Mesorhizobium opportunistum WSM2075: one gene and its partner. The protein of the gene in region 1 binds, or shares a complex with, the protein of each later gene. Links are inferred from orthologs where the notes say so. Each region holds a gene or a part of one and is shown on either strand. Other genes may lie near its edges.

Region 1 (6,139 bases):
GTTCTTGAGTAGAAACATTGTCGGGGACACGCGTTGGGAGGGCGAGAATGCCTGCGACGCTCCACGTTCCTCATCCTTCACCCCTGAACGGATCGTCCGCTGGGTCGCCGTGCCCGGCGTCAGCGCTGCCGTGGGCCTTTGGCTGATCGGCACCATGGCCGGCCTCAGTTCGGTCGGCGCCTCGCTGTCGGCGACGTCGGGCGGCCTGCCGCAGACGCTGTCCATGCCGGGCTCGCTGGCGCTGGCCGATCCGCTGAAACAACATTTCCTGACATCCTCGGCGCCGTTCGTGTTGGCCAATGCCCATGGCGGCGCAGAAGCCCTGCATGATCATGCCGTGCAATGCGGCGCCAGCTGTTTCAAGCTGGCCAGGGTGAGCCCCCACGCGGAGAAATCCGCACGCCTCGTGGCATCGGCAAAGCCGGCGGTCTTGAAGTCGAAGGCGCAGGAGCGCTTCGAACGCATGGAAGCATCGCTGTCGCCGACCAAGCTCGCGGCTGCCTTTGCCGGCGCCGGCAAACCTGTCGCCACGGCCGACGCCCGCCCGGTGATTTCCAGCATCGGGGCCCAGATTACCCAGGCGTCGCTGGTGCCGTCCGTCCAGGTCGTGGCCAGCCTGTCGGACGACATTCCACCGCCCGCGGCGGAACGCTTCGCCCGAGCCGGCACCGGCTCCGTTGTCGTGCAGACCGCGCCTGCGCCGACGGGTTTTGCCCAGCCGGAGACACCTGACAACGCGCAGCTGGCGCTCGCTCTCGTCCAGTCGATGCCGGTCGAGGACGAAGCCTTCGCCTCGCCGCTGCCGATGACCGGCGCCTCGGCCGATGTCGCGGTCGCGCCTGTCGAGACCCAAAAGGCGCAGCCCGGCGACGCCGCCTCGCTGCCGGACGCGCTCACCGACGACGTGCCGCTGCCGACCCGCCGGCCGCAATATGACGGGCCGCAGCAGCCCAAGGTGGTGGAACAGGACAAGGCCGTGGAGCAGGACAAGCCGGCTCCACAGCCCAAGATCGCGCAGCAGAAGCCGGCTCCCCAGGCAAAGCCGGCCCAACAGGCCAGGCAAGGCCGCCAAGGCGGCGACGTGCTGGCCTATGCCAAGCCGGACACGCCTTCGGGCGGCCTTGGCCAGGCGTTCAGAAACCTGTTCAACGGGCCGAGCGCCGGAAGCGGTGCCGGACACGGCGTTGCAGTCTATGACATCAGCGCCGGCATGGTTTACATGCCGGACGGCGAGAGGCTCGAAGCGCATTCGGGCGTCGGCGCCATGACGGACCAGCCGCGCTATGTCAACCAGAAGAACCGTGGACCGACGCCGCCCAACACCTACAATCTGTCGCTGCGCGAGGCGCGCTTTCACGGTGTCGAGGCGTTGCGCCTCACCCCGGTCGATGGCCGCAACAAATACAATCGCGACGGCTTCCTGGCCCATAGCTACCTGCTTCGCGGCCGCTACGGACAGTCCAGCGGCTGCGTTGCCTTCAAGGACTATGCGCGCTTCCTCGCCGCCTACAAGAAGGGCAAGATCAAGCGCCTGGTCGTCGTGCCGCGCCTGAACGGATCGGCGACGCGGGTAGCATCCAACGGAAGCGGCGCCTGATCGGCGTCGGACAGGCACGGGCCGTGGCTTTCTCCTCCTGACAGCCTTCTGTCAGGAGCCGCGTCTGGCGGCGTGCCCCGCCCCATCCCACTCTTTCCATTTTGGCCAAGACCTCCCATATTCGGGACATGGCCAGATCCCCCGACAAGAAAACGCCGCCGACGGCGAATGACGACCGCGCCGCGCCCAAGCGGCGCAGTCCGCTGACCGATTTCCTCGACGCCTCCGAACCGCTGCACAAAGGCGGCTTCGCCGAGATGCCGCAACCCGAGCTGTCGGGCACGCCGCTGACCGGTTCGATCGCCGACTGGGCCGAGCAGATAGAGCAGGAGGCGGAGAAAGAAGGGCGCCAGACCGGCAAGGGCGACGGCGGCAAATCGCCGAAACCGTCGAAGAAGATACCCGAGCGCTCCGCCGCCCCGGGACGCACGGCGCGCGGCACCTCGATGGGCGGCGCGGCCACCGCCCGCGAGCGCACCGCCGCCGGCCTCAATCCCGTCGCCGGCCTCGACGTCTCGCTGGAAGAGGCCGAGACGATGACCTCGAGCGGCGTCACCGCGACGGTGGCCGCCCTCTCCGCATTGATCGAATCCGGCAATCCGCTGCACAAGGACGGCGTGCTGTGGACACCGCACCGCCCTGCCCGACCGGAAAAATCCGAAGGTGGCATCGCCATCAAGATGGTGTCCGATTTCGAGCCGGCCGGCGACCAGCCGACCGCCATCAAGGACCTTGTCGAAGGCGTCGAGAACAACGACCGCACCCAGGTGCTGCTCGGCGTCACCGGCTCCGGCAAGACCTTCACCATGGCCAAGGTGATCGAGGAGACGCAGCGCCCGGCTTTGATCCTGGCGCCGAACAAGACGCTTGCCGCGCAGCTCTATTCCGAGTTCAAGAAATTCTTTCCCGACAACGCGGTGGAGTATTTCGTCTCCTACTACGACTATTACCAGCCGGAAGCCTACGTCCCGCGCACCGACACCTTCATCGAGAAGGAGTCCTCGATCAACGAGCAGATCGACCGCATGCGCCATTCGGCGACGCGCTCGCTGCTCGAGCGCGACGACGTCATCATCGTCGCCTCGGTGTCCTGCATCTACGGTATCGGCTCGGTCGAGACCTATACGGCAATGACCTTCCAGATGCAGATCGGCGACCGGCTCGACCAGCGCGCGCTGCTCGCCGACCTCGTCGCCCAGCAATACAAGCGCCAGGACATCAACTTCGTCCGCGGCTCGTTCCGTGTGCGTGGCGACACGATCGAGATCTTCCCGGCCCACCTGGAAGACCGCGCCTGGCGCATCTCGATGTTCGGCGACGAGATCGAGCAGATCACCGAGTTCGACCCGTTGACCGGCCAGAAGACCGGCGAGCTGAAAAGCGTCAAGATCTACGCCAATTCGCACTATGTGACGCCGCGCCCAACGCTGAACCAGGCGATCAAGTCGATCAAGGAAGAACTCAAGCAGCGCCTGGTGGAACTGGAACGCGCCGGCCGCCTGCTGGAAGCGCAGCGGCTGGAACAGCGCTGCCGCTTCGACCTCGAAATGCTGGAAGCCACAGGCTCCTGCGCCGGCATCGAGAACTATTCGCGCTATCTCACCGGCCGCCAGCCCGGCGATCCGCCGCCGACCTTGTTCGAATACATTCCCGACAATGCGCTGGTCTTCATCGACGAAAGCCACGTCACCGTTCCGCAGATCGGCGGCATGTATCGAGGCGACTTCAGGCGCAAGGCGACGCTGGCCGAATACGGCTTCCGCCTGCCGTCCTGCATGGACAACCGGCCGCTGCGCTTCGAGGAATGGGACGCCATGCGCCCGCTGTCCGTCGCGGTCTCGGCAACGCCGGGCGGCTGGGAGATGGAGCAGGCCGGCGGCGTCTTCGCCGAGCAGGTCATCCGCCCGACCGGCCTCATCGACCCGCCGGTCGAAGTGCGTCCGGCCAAAAGCCAGGTCGACGATGTCGTCGGCGAGATCCGCGAGACCACCAACGCCGGCTACCGCACGCTGGTCACCGTGCTGACCAAGCGCATGGCCGAGGACCTGACCGAATACCTGCATGAGCAGGGCGTCCGCGTGCGCTACATGCATTCCGACATCGATACGCTGGAACGCATCGAGATCCTACGCGATTTGCGCCTCGGCGCCTTCGACGTGCTGGTCGGCATCAACCTTCTGCGCGAGGGCCTCGACATTCCCGAATGCGGCTTCGTCGCCATCCTCGATGCCGACAAGGAAGGGTTCCTGCGTTCGGAAACCTCTCTCATCCAGACCATCGGCCGCGCTGCCCGCAATGTCGACGGCAAGGTCATTCTCTACGCCGACCAGGTCACCGGCTCGATGGAAAGGGCGATGGCCGAAACCAACCGCCGCCGCGAAAAGCAGATGGAATGGAACGCGGCCAACGGCATCACGCCCGAATCGGTCAAGTCGCGCATCTCCGACATTCTGGATTCGGTCTACGAGAAGGACCACGTCCGCGCCGACATCTCGCAGTTCACCGACAGCGCCGGCGCCATGATGGGCAACAATCTCAAGGCCCATCTCGACGCCATGGACAAGCAGATGCGCGACGCCGCCGCCAACCTCGATTTCGAGAAGGCAGCCCGCATCCGCGACGAAATCAAGCGGCTGCGCGAGATGGAACTGTCGATTTCCGACGATCCGCTGGCGCGCGAGGTGGAAGGCCAAAGTCCCGCCTCGGGCCGCGAAAAGGGCAAGCACAACAAGGGCGTGGCCAAACATCGTACGGCGGAGGAACAGGAGCGTTTCCGCAAATTCGAGGAAGCGCGTGCCGCCGAAGAGGCGGCCAAGGCTGCCCGGCCCAACCTCTTCCGCAAGCCTGATCTCGACGAGATGGGCGCCGACGGCGCTGTCCCGGTGAAGAAGCCGCTGTTTGCCAAACCCTCGATCGACGACATGGGCCCCGGCACCGATATGCCGACGCCGGCGGGTGCTGTATCGCGCTCGCTGTTCAAGAAACAATCGGCGTCCGAGGCACACGGCTCCGACTTCGGCATTCCGGGCGAAGCCACCAAGCCGCTGTTCAAGAAGAACTCGCTCGACGAGATGACCGTGCGGCGCACGGAAAAGCCGGTCGAAGGAAAGCTGCCCGCCAAGCCGCAGCCAATCTCCCCCCAACCGGGGGAGATGCCCGGCAGGGCAGAAGGGGGCGCGAAGGATCGCGACGACAAACCAATCATTCGCCAGCGCGCCGGCATCGGTTCGTATGAGGATCCAGGCGACGCCCGCCGAGAGAAGCGCCGGCCGGGCAAGACAGGTCGGCCGGGACGGTAGCTGCCTCTTCCTTCTCCCCCTGTGGGAGAAGGGAAAGCGCTCCGCTCCTAACGTCCCGCTTCGCCCAGCCGCAACCACCTCTGGACCATGAGCCATTCCTTGCCGCCGAGCGGCGGAAACGATACGCACGGCTGCAATTCCGCCTCTCCACGCAACATTCCGCCGGCCCACCCATGAAACCCAGGGATATCGCCGCCTACATCTTCCTGGCCATCACCTGGGGCCTGTCCTTCCTTGTCCTGCTCAAGGTTGTGCATGCCTTCGGTTGGGTCGGGGCGGTCACCTTGCGCGCGCTGATCGCCGGCATCACGCTTTTCCTACTCGCGGCGGCGACGCGGCGACGGCTCGATTTCAGCGCCGGCTGGCGGCACTTCGCCGTGGTCGGCGCGACGACCGTCGCGACGCAATTGATCGGCCTGTCCTACGCCACCCCGCGCATCGGCACCGCGATGGCGGCGATCCTCGTTGCCGCGATCCCGCTGTTCTCGATGATCCTCGGCCAATTGTGGGGGCTTGAACGCATCACTGTTCGCGGACTGGCCGGCCTGCTGCTCGGCGCCGCCGGCATCACCGTGCTGGTCGGCTTTCCCGCCGTCCCGATCACGGCACCCTTCGCGTTCGGCTGCGCCGCCTCGCTGTTCAGCTCCTTCTCCGCCGCCTTCGGCAGCAACTACGCCAACCGCCACCTGCGCGCGGCGGGCTCGTTCGAGCTCACCGGCGCCGCTTTTCTGTTCGGCGGCCTGATGACGCTGCCGCTGCTGCTGGCAGTACCGGTGCCAGCCATGCCACGCCCCGTCGACTTCCTCTACCTCGCCCTTCTCGCCTGCGTGATGAGCGCGCTGACCTACATCGTCTATTTCCGGCTGGTTGCCAGCATCGGCGCCACCAGGACGATCAGCGTCGAATTCGCGGTTACGACGATAGCGGTGCTGGCCGGAACGCTTCTGCTCGGCGAGCATCTGACCGTCGTCCAGGGCTTCGGCGCGACGGCGATCATCGGCGGCTGCATGCTGGTGCTGGACCCGTTCCCGCGCCGGACGGAAGCGGCCGTCTTGCCATCGGCCCAACCTTTGGTGTAATCGCCTCTAGCATGATCCCGAAAAGTGGAATCCGGTTTTCGGGCAAGATCATGCTTTAACAAGAGAACAGCGCCTCGGGCTCTGCACTCGAACGTCTCGAAAGGAGGGCTCACGTGTTCACGTTTCATCGTCACCATCGTCAGCGTGGCCCGATTTCTGCCCTG
Region 2 (4,409 bases), 1.3 Mb from region 1 along the record:
AGGCCAAGCAGAAAAAGAACGAGGGAGGTGATGGTGACAGCCAAGATGATACTCCTTCGACTGTTCGCGCTGCGGCGCGGCCATGGGCAACCCGGCATTGCGTTGCCGCCCGGAACACAACTTTCCTCCGCCCGCCCCGCCTGTCAAGCTTGAGCCATGCGGCGTGATAGGGGCTGTCTCCCCTGCTGCAAACGCTGGGCAGGCCGATCGTCCGCTGGCTAGGCGGCCGGATAAGCCACTTTACCGGGAACAAAACGTAGACACTTCTGGTCTTTCCCTCCCGAATCACTACATTCGGGGGGAAGATGTCCGGCTTTTCCGAAGACATGCCCTTTTTCGACGAACCCAATGCGCGGCCCACGGCCCCGTCGGGCATTGCCGCGCGCGCCATGGCCGCCCGCGGCGGCCAGAACAACGCGCCCGACTATCTCAAGGGTTTGAATCCCGAACAGCGGCTGGCGGTGGAAACCACCGAAGGCCCGGTTCTGGTGCTGGCCGGCGCCGGCACCGGCAAGACCCGCGTGCTGACCACCCGCATCGCCCACATCCTCGCCACCGGCAAAGCCTTCCCGTCGCAGATCCTTGCGGTGACCTTCACCAACAAGGCCGCGCGCGAGATGAAGCAGCGCATCGGCATCCTGATCGGCGAAGGCAATGTCGAGGGCATGCCGTGGCTCGGCACCTTCCACTCGATCGGCGTGAAACTGCTGCGCCGCCACGCCGAGCTTGCCGGCCTGAGATCCGACTTCACCATCCTCGACACCGACGACGTCGTGCGGCTGATCAAGCAGCTGATCCAGGCCGAGGGTCTGGACGACAAGCGCTGGCCGGCCAAGCAGTTCGCCCAGATGATCGACGGCTGGAAGAACAAGGGCCAAGGTCCGGCCGACATCGCCGAGGGCGACGCGCGCAGCTTTGCCAACGGCAAGGGCCGTGAGCTCTACAAGGCCTACCAGGAACGCCTGCAGACGCTGAACGCCTGCGATTTCGGCGATCTTCTGTGCCATCCGATCCGCATCTTCCGCGCCAATCCGGACGTGCTGAAGGACTACCACAGGCGCTTCAAATACATCCTCGTCGACGAATACCAGGACACCAACACCGCCCAGTACATGTGGCTGCGGCTCTTGGCGCAGCGGCCGCAATCCTCCCCCCTCGAGGGGGAGGTGCCCGCGAAGCGGGCGGAGGGGGTCGCCCCAGAAGGCACCGCTGCAGCGTCGCGCACTGCCGCGAGGACCCCACCCGACCGGGCTTCGCCCGGCCACCCTCCCCTCAAGGGGGAGGGAAATCCGCGTCCGGCCACCGTCAACATCTGCTGCGTCGGCGACGACGATCAATCGATCTATGGCTGGCGCGGCGCCGAGGTCGACAACATCCTGCGCTTCGACAAGGATTTTCCCGGCGCCACCATCATCAGGCTGGAGCGCAACTACCGCTCCACCGCGCACATCCTGGGCGCTGCCTCCCATCTCATCGCCTACAATGAGGGCCGCTTCGGCAAGACGCTGTTCACCGATCGCAACGATCCCGAGGACGGCAAGGTCAACGTCCACGCCGCCTGGGATTCCGAGGAGGAAGCGCGTGCCATCGGCGAGACCATCGAGGCCTACCAGCGCCAGAAGCACAATCTGAACGACATGGCGATCCTTGTCCGCGCGTCCTTCCAGATGCGCGCTTTCGAGGATCGCTTCATCACGCTCGGCCTCAACTACCGCGTCATCGGCGGTCCGCGTTTCTACGAGCGCATGGAAATCCGCGACGCGCTGGCCTTCTTCCGCGTCGTCGCCAACGGCGGCGACGACCTCGCCTTCGAGCGCATCGTCAACGTGCCCAAGCGCGGGCTGGGTGAAGCCACCATCCGCCAGATCCACGACACGGCGCGGGCGCTGCGCATCCCGATGCTGGAGGCTGCCGCCAACCTCGCCGAAAGCGACGAGCTGAAGCCGAAACCGCGCGCCGCGCTGCGCGAGGTCGCCGCCAATTTCGAACGCTGGCAGAAGGCGCTGGAAACCACGCCGCATACCGAACTCGCCGAGACAATTCTCGAAGAGAGCGGCTACACCGACATGTGGAAGAACGACCGCTCGGCCGAAGCCCCCGGCCGGCTTGAGAACCTCAAGGAACTGGTCCGCTCGATGGAGGAGTACGAGTCGCTGCGCTCCTTCCTCGAACATGTCGCGCTGGTCATGGATGCCGAGCAGAATGCCGGGCTCGACGCCGTCTCGATCATGACGCTGCATTCGGCCAAGGGCCTCGAATTCGAGACCGTCTTCCTGCCCGGCTGGGAGGAAGGCCTGTTCCCGCACCAGCGCGCGCTCGACGAAGGCGGCCGTTCAGGGCTGGAGGAAGAGCGGCGGCTGGCCTATGTCGGGCTGACGCGGGCCAAGAAGAACCTGCATATCTGGTTCGTCTCCAACCGCCTCATCCACGGCCTCTGGCAATCGACCATCCCGTCGCGCTTCCTCGAGGAACTGCCGAACTCCCATGTCGAGGTCGCCGAAGCCGGCAATTCCTATGGCGGCTACGGCAATCCCTATGGCGGCGGCTCGTTCGCATCGGGCCGTGGCGGCGGCCAGGGACCAGGAAGACAGAACCCGTACGGCGCCTCGCGCTTCGACAATGTCGGTGCCAACACCGAAAAATCCGGCGCCTTCTCAAACACCTATTCGACGCCGGGCTGGCAGCGCGCGCAGGCCAACCGCACCGAGGCGACCGACCGCAACTGGGGCACGCGCTCCGGCCATCAGGTCGAGCGCATCGGCTATGGCGAGACCGACAGTGGCTACGGCGCCGGCCGCACCTCGATCAAGGGCCGTACCATCGACGGCGAACTGGTCGCCAAATCCGTCTCCGACACGCCATCCGCCTTCAGCGTCGGCGACCGCGTCTTCCATCAGAAATTCGGCAACGGCAACATTGCGGCCATCGAAGGCAACAAGCTGACCATCGACTTCGACAAGGCCGGCCAGAAACGCGTTCTGGACGGGTTCGTCGCGGCGGTGTGAAGTTCAAGTCGGGAATGCAAATCGTTCTACAATATTATTGGCCAGAAAACGAACTACATCCTCTCTTTCGATATTATAGTAAAACGAACTGTCTCGAAACCCGCTAACATCCATCCCTTTTAATTCTTCAGTGGATGACAAAAAATACCTCCAGTTGAGAGAATACCAATCTAGTTTATTATTCCTTTTATCTAAATCATCTGAAAATCGATAGAAATTCTTTACATCTAGATAGTTCAAGGTCCCCGTTTTTGCCTTAGCAAACAACATCGGAGACGAAAGTTTCAAATCACAAAGTATGTGTATTAATGCCGGATGGCGGATAGTTTTCTTGTTCGTAAAAGCCAGACACAGCCCAAACAGTGTGCAAAGACGCTCGATTCGACGGAGAGAATATTCCCCTCGCTCCCAAACAAGTGAAATAAATTCCGCGAACCCGTCCTTCAAACGGCCGGATTCATCATCATCGGGCATTGCTTTGAGAACATCTAGGACAAATCTCTTTAGAAGCCGATCTTTCTCTCTTTTTTCGAATTGTGGAAATGTGACTCTGAAATGAACAAATTTCTCAAGATACAAACTCGCGTCTATCTCGGATCCATACATTTTTCTGGTCGCTGCCGAGAGCTGATCGAGCTGGCAAACGAGCAAAAAGTGAACGTTCTTGACTGAGAATAAGTGCTTTATCGTCTCCAGAACCGACAAAGCATATGTCGGCCTACATCTATCAAGTTCATCTACAATAAATATAAGAGGCTTGTCGCTGTCACCTGTCGACATTAGAGTCGAAAGGGTCTGACGAAAGACTTCGAATGCTCTTTGCTCCGTTTTTGCACTTTCTAATCGACTATCAATAATTTTGTCGAGTTCAGCCTCGATTTCTTTACCCACTTCATTGGCTACGTCTTCATTTGCGTCTTCGAAATCAGAAGCTCGAACAACACCGGCTGTAAGCCCACGAATAGCACCCTTTATAGCAACCAGTCCAACAATCTTCGCTACGTCTTTTGCTTTTGCCTTAAGTTCCTTTTTCTCTTTTGGCCTTATTCCCGTTTCTTCGATAATCTGCGAAGCAAGCGAAACAAAGACGTCTGGGTCATAGTCGTGTTTAAACGCATCAAAATAGACAACCTTGAATTTCTGATCTCTCGCTCTGCTAGCCAAACGTCTTGCAAAGACTGTTTTTCCTGATCCCCATGGCTCATCGAGCGCGACAACTAGTGGATCATCACTGAGATCGAAAACCTTCAGGAGCCCATCACCAAACAAGTCGCGGCCAAAAATATCCTCACTGGCTGCAACTGCTTGCTCGACATCTGGCGCAAGTATTTTCATCGAACGTTCCCCAAAGCAGGAACGTTCTAGCATATCGAGTGGCTGCTCTAAACTGGCCCGAAGCAATCC

The links. The genes of interacting proteins can lie anywhere in the genome.
Region 2: the proteins of uvrB (region 1) and MESOP_RS17710 are in contact, whole or in part, in a crystal structure (PDB 7EGT), measured with the Thermus thermophilus proteins. The link is inferred for Mesorhizobium opportunistum WSM2075 from one-to-one orthologs. Residues at the interface, in WP_096411307.1 of Thermus thermophilus: Glu23, Leu25, Arg26, Asp27, Gly28, Glu29, Arg30, Phe31, Arg55, Glu326, Asp327, Phe328, Glu379, Ser382, Gln383, His398, Gly400, Arg401; in WP_096412145.1 of Thermus thermophilus: His654, Arg656, Phe657, Gln666, Asp668, Glu669, Lys680, Arg681, Leu682, Ser683, Lys685, Tyr686, Ala687.

The regions. Positions count from the first base shown.
Region 1 is NC_015675.1:2,415,567-2,421,705, reverse strand. The notes cover bases 1,366-5,096. They hold uvrB (excinuclease ABC subunit UvrB), read left to right. Parts: upstream 1,366-1,725; coding sequence 1,726-4,896; downstream 4,897-5,096. Other genes in these bases: MESOP_RS11595 (DMT family transporter), read left to right, coding at 5,070-5,096; MESOP_RS11605 (DUF2778 domain-containing protein), read left to right, coding at 1,366-1,597. Also shown: more of MESOP_RS11605, read left to right, coding at 1-1,365; more of MESOP_RS11595, read left to right, coding at 5,097-5,975. UniProt on the Escherichia coli protein: The UvrABC repair system catalyzes the recognition and processing of DNA lesions. A damage recognition complex composed of 2 UvrA and 2 UvrB subunits scans DNA for abnormalities.
Region 2 is NC_015675.1:3,690,288-3,694,696, reverse strand. What follows is about bases 1-3,205. They hold MESOP_RS17710 (ATP-dependent helicase), read left to right. Parts: upstream 1-305; coding sequence 306-3,005; downstream 3,006-3,205. Other genes in these bases: MESOP_RS17705 (KAP family P-loop NTPase fold protein), read right to left, coding at 3,009-3,205; MESOP_RS17715 (glucose/quinate/shikimate family membrane-bound PQQ-dependent dehydrogenase), read right to left, coding at 1-44. Outside these bases: more of MESOP_RS17705, read right to left, coding at 3,206-4,340. UniProt on the Escherichia coli protein: A helicase with DNA-dependent ATPase activity. Unwinds DNA duplexes with 3'-5' polarity. Translocates on single-stranded DNA with 3'-5' polarity. Initiates unwinding more efficiently from a nicked substrate than double-stranded DNA.